Regions from separate parts of the Streptomyces sp. NPDC018693 genome, predicted to be linked through region 2. Evidence: riboswitches for the same ligand, from Rfam matches in the RefSeq annotation. Region 2 holds a riboswitch; the other holds the start of a gene.
The links. A riboswitch is a leader RNA that binds a small molecule or an ion and turns the genes downstream of it on or off. The one in region 2 is predicted to bind thiamine pyrophosphate.
Positions count from the first base shown of each region.

Region 1 (4,730 bases), on a different contig from region 2:
CTGCCCGGTGACGCGCCGGTGACCTGGGCCTTCGCGCGTGAGCTGATGATCGACGGGGTGGGGCGGCCGTGCGGCGAGGGCGATGTACGGATCTCGCCCGCCGACGCGGACACGCTCGGCGAGATTCTGATCCGGCTTCAGGTCGGCGGCGACCAGGCGCTGTTCCGTGCTTCGGTGGCGCCCCTGGTTGCGTTCCTCGACCGCACCGACAAGCTGGTGCCGCTCGGCCAGGAGGGAGCCCTCGCCGACTTCGACGCCCACCTCGACGAAGCGCTGGGCCGGATCCTGGCGGAGGAACAGAGCGCCGGCTGAAGCGTTACGGCACCCGTGTGGCGTAACGCTTCAGCGTGGGCAGGGGGGATGCAGGAACGCTTCTCCCCGAGGCTGGGGCTCAGCGACGAAGCCTCCGGGCCTCAGCGCTTGCGCCGCCGTCCGCGGCCGACCCGCGGCGGAGTCGGGCCGTCGCCCGCCAGGGCCGGCGCCCCCGCCGCGGCCTGCCGCTCCGGGCGGTCGGCCGCGACGACGAGGGCGGCCAGCGCCGTGGTGACCGGCACCGAGGCGACCAGACCGATCGAACCCACCAGGGTGCGCACGATCTCCTCCGCCACCAGCTCGCTGTTGGCGACCGTGCCCACACTGCTCTGCGCGATCGAGAACAACAGCAGCAACGGCAGCGCGGCACCCGCGTAGGCGAGGACCAGGGTGTTGACCACGGACGCGATGTGGTCGCGGCCGATACGGGTACCGGCCCGGTACAGCCCGCGCCAGCCCATCGTCGGGTTCGCCTCGTGCAGCTCCCAGACCGCAGAGGTCTGGGTGACCGTCACATCGTCGAGGACACCGAGCGAGCCGATGATGATGCCCGCGAGCAGCAGACCGCTCATGTCGATCGACGGGTACAGCCCGTGGATCAGGCCGGTGTTGTCGTCGGTGTTGCCGGTGAGGGCGGCCCAGCTGTTGAACAGCGAGCCGAGAACGCCGATCAGCGACAGGGAGATCAACGTGCCGAGCACCGCCACGGACGTCCGGGCCGACAGGCCGTGGCACAGATACAGCGCGATCAGCATGATGATGCTCGCCCCCACCACCGCCACGATCAGCGGGTTGGAGCCCTGCAGGATCGCGGGCAGGACGAAGAAGTTCAGCACCAGGAAGCTGATGGCCAGCGAGACCAGCGCCATGACGCCCCGCAACCGCCCGACGACCACGACGGCGAGTGCGAAGATGCCGGCGAGGAGCGCCATCGGGAACCGGCGGTTGATGTCGGCCACCGAGTACTGCAGGTCCTCCGGCGCGGCGGGCTCGTAGGCGACCACGACCTTCTGGCCCTCGCTCAGCTGCCGTGACTGGTCCGGCTGCACGATCTCGGTGAACGTACGGCCCTTGTCCGGGCCGGTGTCGACCCTGATGGTCGCCTTCTTGCAGGTGCCGTTCGCCTGCTGCTGGGCGGAGGAGCCCTCGGCGGTGGAGGTGTCCCCGGTCGGGGTGTCCGCGGAGGCGTTGACGGCCTGGCAGCTCACCTTGACGACCTCGGTCACCGTGGCCTGCTGCGTCTGCCGGTCGAAGCCGACGCCGGTGCGCTCGTGCGGCGGGGCACCGCCGGGCCACAGCACCGCGAGCCCGACCAGCACGGCAGCGGCAAAGGGGATCAGGACGGCCGCGATGACCTTGCGCAGATGCTTGGAGACGGGGGCCGCCGGCCCGTGGCTGTGGCTGTGCCCGTGGGAGGGACCGTGCCCGTGGCCGCCGCCGGAACCCGAACCACGCCCGTCGCCGGGACCGCGCCCGTGCCCGCCGTGCCTGTCACCGGAACCGTGCCCGTGCCCGTGCCGGCCATGCTCGTCGCCGTATCCGTGCCCGTGTCCGTCGCCAGGTTCCTGCCCGCGGTCGCCGTACGTATCACCAGGCCCTGGCCCGTGCCCGCCATGTTCGCCGGCGGGACCTCGCCCGTACCCAGCGCGCTCCTCACCAGGGCCGGGTCCGGGACCGCCACGGGAGTCGGCTGGGTCGAACCCGCCGGCTGTCTCTCCCGGTCCTCGGCCGCCATAGCCCCCGTAGCCGCCGTAACCGCCCTCCTGCGGAGGCCCGGAGAAGTACCGGTCACCACCGTGCCCCAGGCGGGGCCCGCGGCCAGGAGCGCTGCCCGGGGCGGGACTCGGGCCGGGGCCGGAGCCGTTGCCACCGGAGTTTCCGGGACCGGGCTCGCGGGGCGGTTCCGGCGGCGGGTACGGGGGACGGTGTGTCGTGGTCACCGACCGATCATCGCAAGAACGACAGAGGCCCACTGTTCACCGCGCCACAAATGACGCTAGCGTGGAGGCACCTTTGCACACGCGGGAGCTCGGAGCACCGGGCTGAGAGGGCGCTGACCTCCGTCTTCGCGATGTTTCACGTGGAACGTCACCGGAATCGAGTGATGCCTCACACGGAACGTCGGCAGACGGTGACCGCTGCGTCGACCGCCGAACCTGTTACCGGGTAATGCCGGCGTAGGGAGTAGGTCTCATGGCCAACAAGGACGCACGCACGCCTGCCTCCGTTCAGGACGAGAAGTCCCAGGAGGCCGGGAAGTCCATCGGCTGGCACAAGGCGTACGTCGAGGGCGCTCGCCCCGACCTTCGGGTGCCGGTCCGGCAGGTGCACCTCACCAACGGGCAGTCGGTCACGCTGTACGACACATCGGGCCCGTACACCGATCCACTCGTCGACACGGACGTCCGCAGGGGCCTGGCACCGCTGCGGGAGAACTGGATCATCGCCCGCGGCGACACCGAGGAGTACGCGGGCCGCCCCGTCCGTCCCGAGGACGACGGGATCAAGCACACCTCGCCGCGCGGCGGTCTGCGCAATCTCGACGCGGTGTTCCCGGGGCGGCCACGGTTGCCGCGTCGCAGCCGTGACGGCCAGGCGGTCACACAGCTGGCGTATGCGCGCCGGGGCGAGATCACGCCGGAGATGGAGTTCGTGGCCATCAGGGAGAACGTTTCTCCCGAGGTGGTGCGTGAGGAGATCGCGGCGGGCCGGGCCGTGCTGCCCGCGAACGTCAACCACCCGGAGATCGAGCCGATGATCATCGGCAAGCGGTTCCTGGTGAAGGTCAACGCGAACATCGGCAACTCGGCGGTGACCTCCTCCATCGAGGAGGAGGTCGAGAAGATGACCTGGGCGACCCGCTGGGGCGCCGACACGGTCATGGACCTGTCCACCGGCCGCAACATCCACACCACCCGCGAGTGGGTGCTGCGCAACTCCCCCGTCCCCATCGGCACGGTGCCGCTCTACCAGGCGCTGGAGAAGGTCGACGGCAGGGCCGAGGAGCTGACCTGGGAGATCTACAAGGACACGGTCATCGAACAGGCCGAGCAGGGCGTGGACTACATGACGGTCCACGCGGGCGTGCGCCTGGCGTACGTACCGCTGACCGCCAACCGCAAGACCGGCATCGTCTCGCGCGGCGGTTCGATCATGGCGGCCTGGTGTCTGGCCCACCACAAGGAGAGCTTCCTCTACGAGAACTTCGAGGAACTCTGCGAGATCCTCGCGGCCTACGACGTCACCTACTCGCTGGGCGACGGCCTGCGCCCCGGTTCGATCGCGGACGCCAACGACGAAGCGCAGTTCGCGGAATTGCGCACGCTCGGGGAACTCAACCGGATCGCGAAGCGTTTCAACGTACAGACCATGATCGAGGGCCCGGGACATGTCCCGATGCACAAGATCAAGGAGAACATCGACCTTCAGCAGGAGATCTGTGATGAAGCTCCGTTCTATACGCTCGGCCCGCTGACGACGGACGTCGCGCCGGCGTACGACCACATCACCTCCGGCATCGGTGCCGCGATGATCGCCTGGTGGGGCACGGCCATGCTCTGCTACGTCACGCCCAAGGAGCACCTGGGCCTGCCCAACCGTGACGACGTCAAGACCGGCGTCATCACCTACAAGATCGCCGCCCACGCGGCCGACCTCGCCAAGGGGCATCCCGGAGCCCAGGAGTGGGACGACGCACTGTCCGACGCCCGCTTCGAGTTCCGCTGGGAGGACCAGTTCAACCTGGCCCTCGACCCGGACACGGCACGGGAGTTCCACGACGAGACACTGCCGGCCGAGCCCGCCAAGACGGCCCACTTCTGCTCGATGTGCGGGCCGAAGTTCTGCTCGATGAAGATCAGCAGAAGCATCACAGAGCAGTTCGGTGGTGGCCCGGACGCCACCCCGGAGGAGATCGAGGCCGGGATGCTGGAGAAGTCGAAGGAGTTCGCGGCCTTGGGCAACCGGGTCTATCTGCCGCTCGCCGACTGACGTTTACGTGAGCGCCGTCCCAGAGGCTTGCGCTTCCTGGGGCGGCGCCTCGGGGTACTGGGCGTCGGCAGGAGTTCGCCACCGCCGCGCACTCGCTGTCGGGCGTGATACGGGATCTTGACTACAGACAGGCGCGGGGGAGACTGGAAACAGGGGTGATCAGCGACTCGGGAGGCTTCTGATGTCGTGGACAGTCCGCGCAACGTCTTATGAGGCGTGTAGTTGCAAGATGAACTGCCGGTGCGCGCTCGGCCCCACGGATCCGGACCAGGGATGGTGCTCATCCACCCTCGCGGCCGTGGTCGAGGACGGGCAGTCGGATGGTGTCGATCTCTCGGGCGCGATATTCGCGGCCAGTTTCCAGTGCCCCAAGGACTTCGTGAGCGGTATCGACAAGGCGCGCGTGTACTTCGACGAGGACACGCCCA
Region 1 covers NZ_JBIRZZ010000002.1:225,193-229,922, reverse strand. The annotation lists gene ACH5AC_RS05350 (SsgA family sporulation/cell division regulator) at 1-312, shown strand, start outside; gene ACH5AC_RS05345 (YibE/F family protein) at 414-2,252, opposite strand; TPP riboswitch at 2,324-2,513, shown strand; gene thiC (phosphomethylpyrimidine synthase ThiC) at 2,506-4,302, shown strand; gene ACH5AC_RS05335 (DUF1326 domain-containing protein) at 4,484-4,730, shown strand, end outside.
Region 1: another riboswitch for thiamine pyrophosphate. It lies ahead of thiC (phosphomethylpyrimidine synthase ThiC); the one in region 2 lies ahead of thiO (glycine oxidase ThiO).

Region 2 (4,730 bases):
CAGATAGACGTACGACCCGTCGGTCCCCTGGTCGAAGACCTGCACCACATTCGGATGCGCCAGCCGCGCCACCGACTTCGCCTCGCGGATGAACCGCTCGACGAACGCCCCGTCGACGGCGAGCGAGGGATGCATCACCTTCAGCGCGAGCACACGGTCCAGGCGGGTGTCCACGGCCCGGTAGACCGTGGCCATCCCACCGACCGCGATCCGCGCGTCGACGCGATAACGACCGTCGAGCACCTGCCCGACGAGAGGGTCCTGAAGGGTCGTGTCCACGCAGGCGAGTCTACGAGCCACCACCGACACCCCCACCCCTCCCACCGAACCGGTCCAGGACTGCAGCCGACCTGTGACGTGTACCGCTGCCGCTGTGGGCAGTCGTTCCGCAGGGCGGAACGGGTGGGCACAGCCCACAGCGCAGGGCACCGCTAACAGGCGCTCAGAAGGCCGGCCTCTCAGGGTCCAACCGAGCCAGCCCCTCCGCAGGAGATGACGCCTCGGCGAAGTGACGCCGGGGAATCCGGCCCGCCCGGTACGCGAGCCGACCCGCCTCCACCGCCGAGCGCATCGCGTGAGCCATGAGCACAGGATCCTGCGCCCGCGTCACCGCCGACGCCAGCATCACCCCCGCACACCCCAGCTCCATCGCCAGCGCCGCATCCGACGCCGTACCGGCCCCCGCGTCCAGAATCACCGGCACACGCGCGTGCTCCACGATCAGCTGAAAGTTGTGCGGGTTGCGAATCCCGAGCCCGGACCCGATCGGCGACCCCAGCGGCATGATCGCCGCACACCCCACGTCCTCCAGCTTCCGCGCCAGCACAGGATCGTCGTTCGTGTACGGCAACACCGTGAACCCGTCGTCCACCAGCGTCTCCGCCGCGTCCAGCAGCTCGATCGGATCCGGCAGCAGCGTCCGCTCGTCGGCGATGACCTCCAGCTTCACCACATCGGTCCCGAGTGCCTCCCGGGCCAGCCGCGCGGTGAGCACGGCCTCCCCGGCCGTGAAGCACCCGGCGGTGTTCGGCAGCACCCGGATCCCGAGCCTGTCCAGCACGGACAGCACGGACCCGTGCACCGACGGGTCCACCCGCCGCATCGCCACCGTCGTCAGCTCCGTGCCGGAGGCGACCAGCGCCCGTTCCAGCACCTCCAGGCTCGGGGCACCGCCGGTGCCCATGATCAGGCGGGACGAGAGGGTCGTACCGCCGAGGACAAAGGGATCGTCGGCCATGGTCAGCCTCCTTGGACGGCGGTCAGGACTTCCACCCGGTCGCCCTCGGAGAGGGGCGTGGCGGGCCACTGCGCGCGGGGGACGACGGTTTCGTTGAGGGCGGCGGCCACCCCCGAGGGCGCCGCGGTCAGCTCCCGTACGACGGCGTCGAGCGCCGTCCCCGGGGCGACCTCGCGCCGCTCCCCGTTGACCGAGATGTTCATACGGGCTGCTCCAGGAGGGCGAAACGCTTCGGTGTGAAGGGCCGGGCCACATCGGGCAGTTCACCGGTGGCCAGCACCTGCCCCAGCGCGTCGCCGGTGACCGGCGTGAGCAGCACCCCGTTGCGGTAGTGCCCGGTGGCCAGCAGCAGCCCGTCCAGCTCGGTCGGGCCGAGCAGCGGCGCGTTGTCGGGGGAGCCGGGGCGCAGCCCCGCGCGGGTCTCCGTCAGCGGCAGCTCGGTGATCCCGGGCACCAGCTCGTGCGCGTCCCGCAGCAGCTGGTACACACCACCCGCGGTCACGGTGGTGTCCCAGCCCAGCTCCTCGCTGGTGGCCCCCACGACCAGCTCGCCGTCCTCCCGCGCCACGAGATAGACATGGCTGCCGCGCACCATGGCGCGCACGGTCCGGCTCAGGAACGGCGCGTGCCGCCGCGGCACGGACAGCCGCAGGACCTGCCCCTTCACCGGCCGTACCGGCGGCAGGACGTGGTCCGGGACCCCCGCGAGCCGCCCGCTGAGGCTGCCGGCGGCGAGCACGACCTGCCCGGCGCCCAGTTCGTCACCCGCGCGCGTGACGACGCCCGTGGCCCGCTCCCGTAGGACCGTGAGCCGCTCCGCCCACTGGCGGTGGAGGACCACGCCCGCCCGCTCGCACGCGGCCACCAGTGCCGCCGCCAGCCGTCGCGGGTCGATCTGGTGGTCGCCGTCCACCCGCAGCCCGCCGCGCACACCCGGTGCGAGCATCGGCTCCAGGCGTCGGCACTCCCGCCCGGACAGCCACTCGGAGTCCAGCCCCGACTGCCGTTGCAGGGCGTGCAGTTCGCGCAGATGGGCGCGGTCGTCGGCGTCCAGGGCGACGGACAGTGTGCCGCTCTGCCGGTAGCCGAGGTCCCGGCCGGTGAGGTCGGTCAGCTCGGCCGCGAACTCGGGGTAGCGGCGGGCCGAGGCGAGGTTCAGGCCGAGCAGGGTCTGCTCGCCGTAGTGCAGTTCGGTGACGGCGGCCAGCATCCCGGCCGCCACCTGGGCGGCCCCGCCGCCCGGTTCGGGGTCCACCACGGCGGTGGCGAGCCCGCGTTGGGCGGCCCGCCACGCTGTGACCAGGCCGATGATCCCGCCCCCGATGACAAGGACGTCTGACGTTCGCGTACGCGACATGGGCGTCCAGCCCCTCCCTTCGCCGGCATGACCCGGATCAGGTTCGTACGGTCGGAGGCCGCCAGCCTCCCTCTCAGCCCGGTGCGTCCGGGCTCCCGCGAGTGCTTTACGGTGGCCACCCTAGCCCGTGCCGTTTGCCTCAGTAAGGGACCCTTGGCCCATGGCTCGCTCGCTCGACGGACTGATCCTCGCCCCGGTCGCCGACCAAGCCCCAGGTCAGGTGGGCACCCGCACCCGCTTCGCGTACCACGAGGAGGGCGGCGAGATCTGGGCCGAGTACGCGGGCGGCGACGTCGTGCGCGGGCACCTGGTGGGTACCCGGGAGGGTGACCGGCTCGACTTCCGGTACGTCCAGCTCAAGACCGACGGGACGACGTCCTCCGGGCACTGTGTGTCGACGGTCGTGGAGCTGCCGGACGGGAGGGTGCGCCTGGAGGAGAGCTGGGCGTGGGAGTCCCAGGAGGGCAGCGGCACGAGCGTGGTGGAGCAGGTCGGCTGACTGATAATCAGTCAGTTGACTATGGTGATCGGGTGAGCGAGAAGAGCGCGCAGAGACGCGACGGCGGCAGGTCACCGGCGGCGCGGCAGGTAGTCGTCGTCGGCGCGGGCATGGCCGGGGTGCGGACCGCGGTCGCACTGCGCGAACGGGGCTTCACCGGCACGGTGACCCTGATCGGCGCGGAACCCCATCAGCCCTACGACCGTCCGCCGCTGTCCAAGGCCGTGCTGCTCGGCAAGGCCGAGGGCTCCGCCTTCGACGTGGACTTCGAGGGCCTCGGCGTCGAACTGGTCCTCGGCCGCGAGGTGACCGGGCTGCGCCCCGCCGACCACGAGGTGGACACCGAGGCCGGGCCGGTGCCGTACGACGTCCTCGTCGTCGCGACCGGCGCCGAGCCGATCCGGCTGCCGGGCGCCGAGGGCGTGCCCGGCGTGCACCTGCTGCGCACCCTGGACGACGCCGAGCGGCTGCGGCCCGTGCTCGCCCGACAGCACGACATCGTGGTCGTCGGCGCCGGCTGGATCGGCGCGGAGTTCGCCACCGCCGCGCGCGAGGCCGGCTGCTCGGTCACCGTCGTCGAGGCCGCCGACCGTCCGCTGGCCGGCGCGCTGCCCGCCGAGGTGGCCGCCCCGATGACCGCCTGGTACGCCGACAGCGGCACCGAGCTGCGCACCCACGCGCGCGTGCGGCGCGTCGAGCCCGGCGCGGTGGTCCTCGACGACGGCACCCGGCTGCCCGCCGGCGCGGTCGTGGTCGGCATCGGCGCCCGCCCCGCCACCGCCTGGCTCGTGGGCTCCGGCATCGAGCTGGGCGCCTGGGGCGAGGTCGTCGCCGACGACCGCCTGCGCACCTCCTTGCCCGACGTGTACGCGGTCGGCGACTGCGCCTCCTTCCCCTCGGGCAGGTACGGCGAACGCCTCCTCGTCCACCACTGGGACAACGCCCTCCAGGGCCCGCGCACGGTCGCCGCGAACATCCTCGGCGAACCCACCGGCGAGCCCCCCGCCCGCTACGACCCGGTCCCGTACTTCTGGTCGGAACAGTTCGGCCGCTTCGTGCAGTACGCCGGCCATCACGGTTCGGCCGACACCACCCTGTGGCGCGGCGACCCGACCGGCCCGGCCTGGAGCGTCTGCTGGCTGCGCGACGACCGCCTGGTCGCCCTCCTGGCGGTCGGCCGCCCCCGCGACCTGGCCCAGGGCCGCCGCCTGATCGAGGCGGGCACGCGGATGGACCCCGACCTGCTGACAGACCCGGGGCGCCCTCTGAAGAACGCGACTGCAACCCCCTGAGGGGCGCGGGGCTGTATCGATGTGCGGCTCCACCGCGTGGGCGCGACCAGCCCCGACGCCGCCGCACCCGAAAGGCAACCCGTCGCGCCCAGACCGGCAAACCGCCTACGCTGGACTCCGTGACCGAGATTGACACAAAGATCGACGCTCTCGTCCCCGCCTGGCTCACCCTCCCCGACATCGCGGAAATGCTTGACGTCGAGGTGACGCGTGTGCGGCAGCTGGTCAAGGAGGGCCAGCTCATCGCCGTACGCCGGGGCGAGAACCGCGCGCTGCACGTCCCCGCCGCCTTCATCGACGGGGACAAGGTCGTCAAGGGCCTGACCGGCACCCTGACGCTCCTGC
Region 2 covers NZ_JBIRZZ010000007.1:21,094-25,823, forward strand. The annotation lists gene pknB (Stk1 family PASTA domain-containing Ser/Thr kinase) at 1-279, opposite strand, end outside; gene ACH5AC_RS19590 (thiazole synthase) at 443-1,237, opposite strand; gene thiS (sulfur carrier protein ThiS) at 1,240-1,440, opposite strand; gene thiO (glycine oxidase ThiO) at 1,437-2,594, opposite strand; TPP riboswitch at 2,592-2,703, opposite strand; gene ACH5AC_RS19605 (hypothetical protein) at 2,755-3,093, shown strand; gene ACH5AC_RS19610 (NAD(P)/FAD-dependent oxidoreductase) at 3,126-4,385, shown strand; gene ACH5AC_RS19615 (Rv2175c family DNA-binding protein) at 4,505-4,730, shown strand, end outside.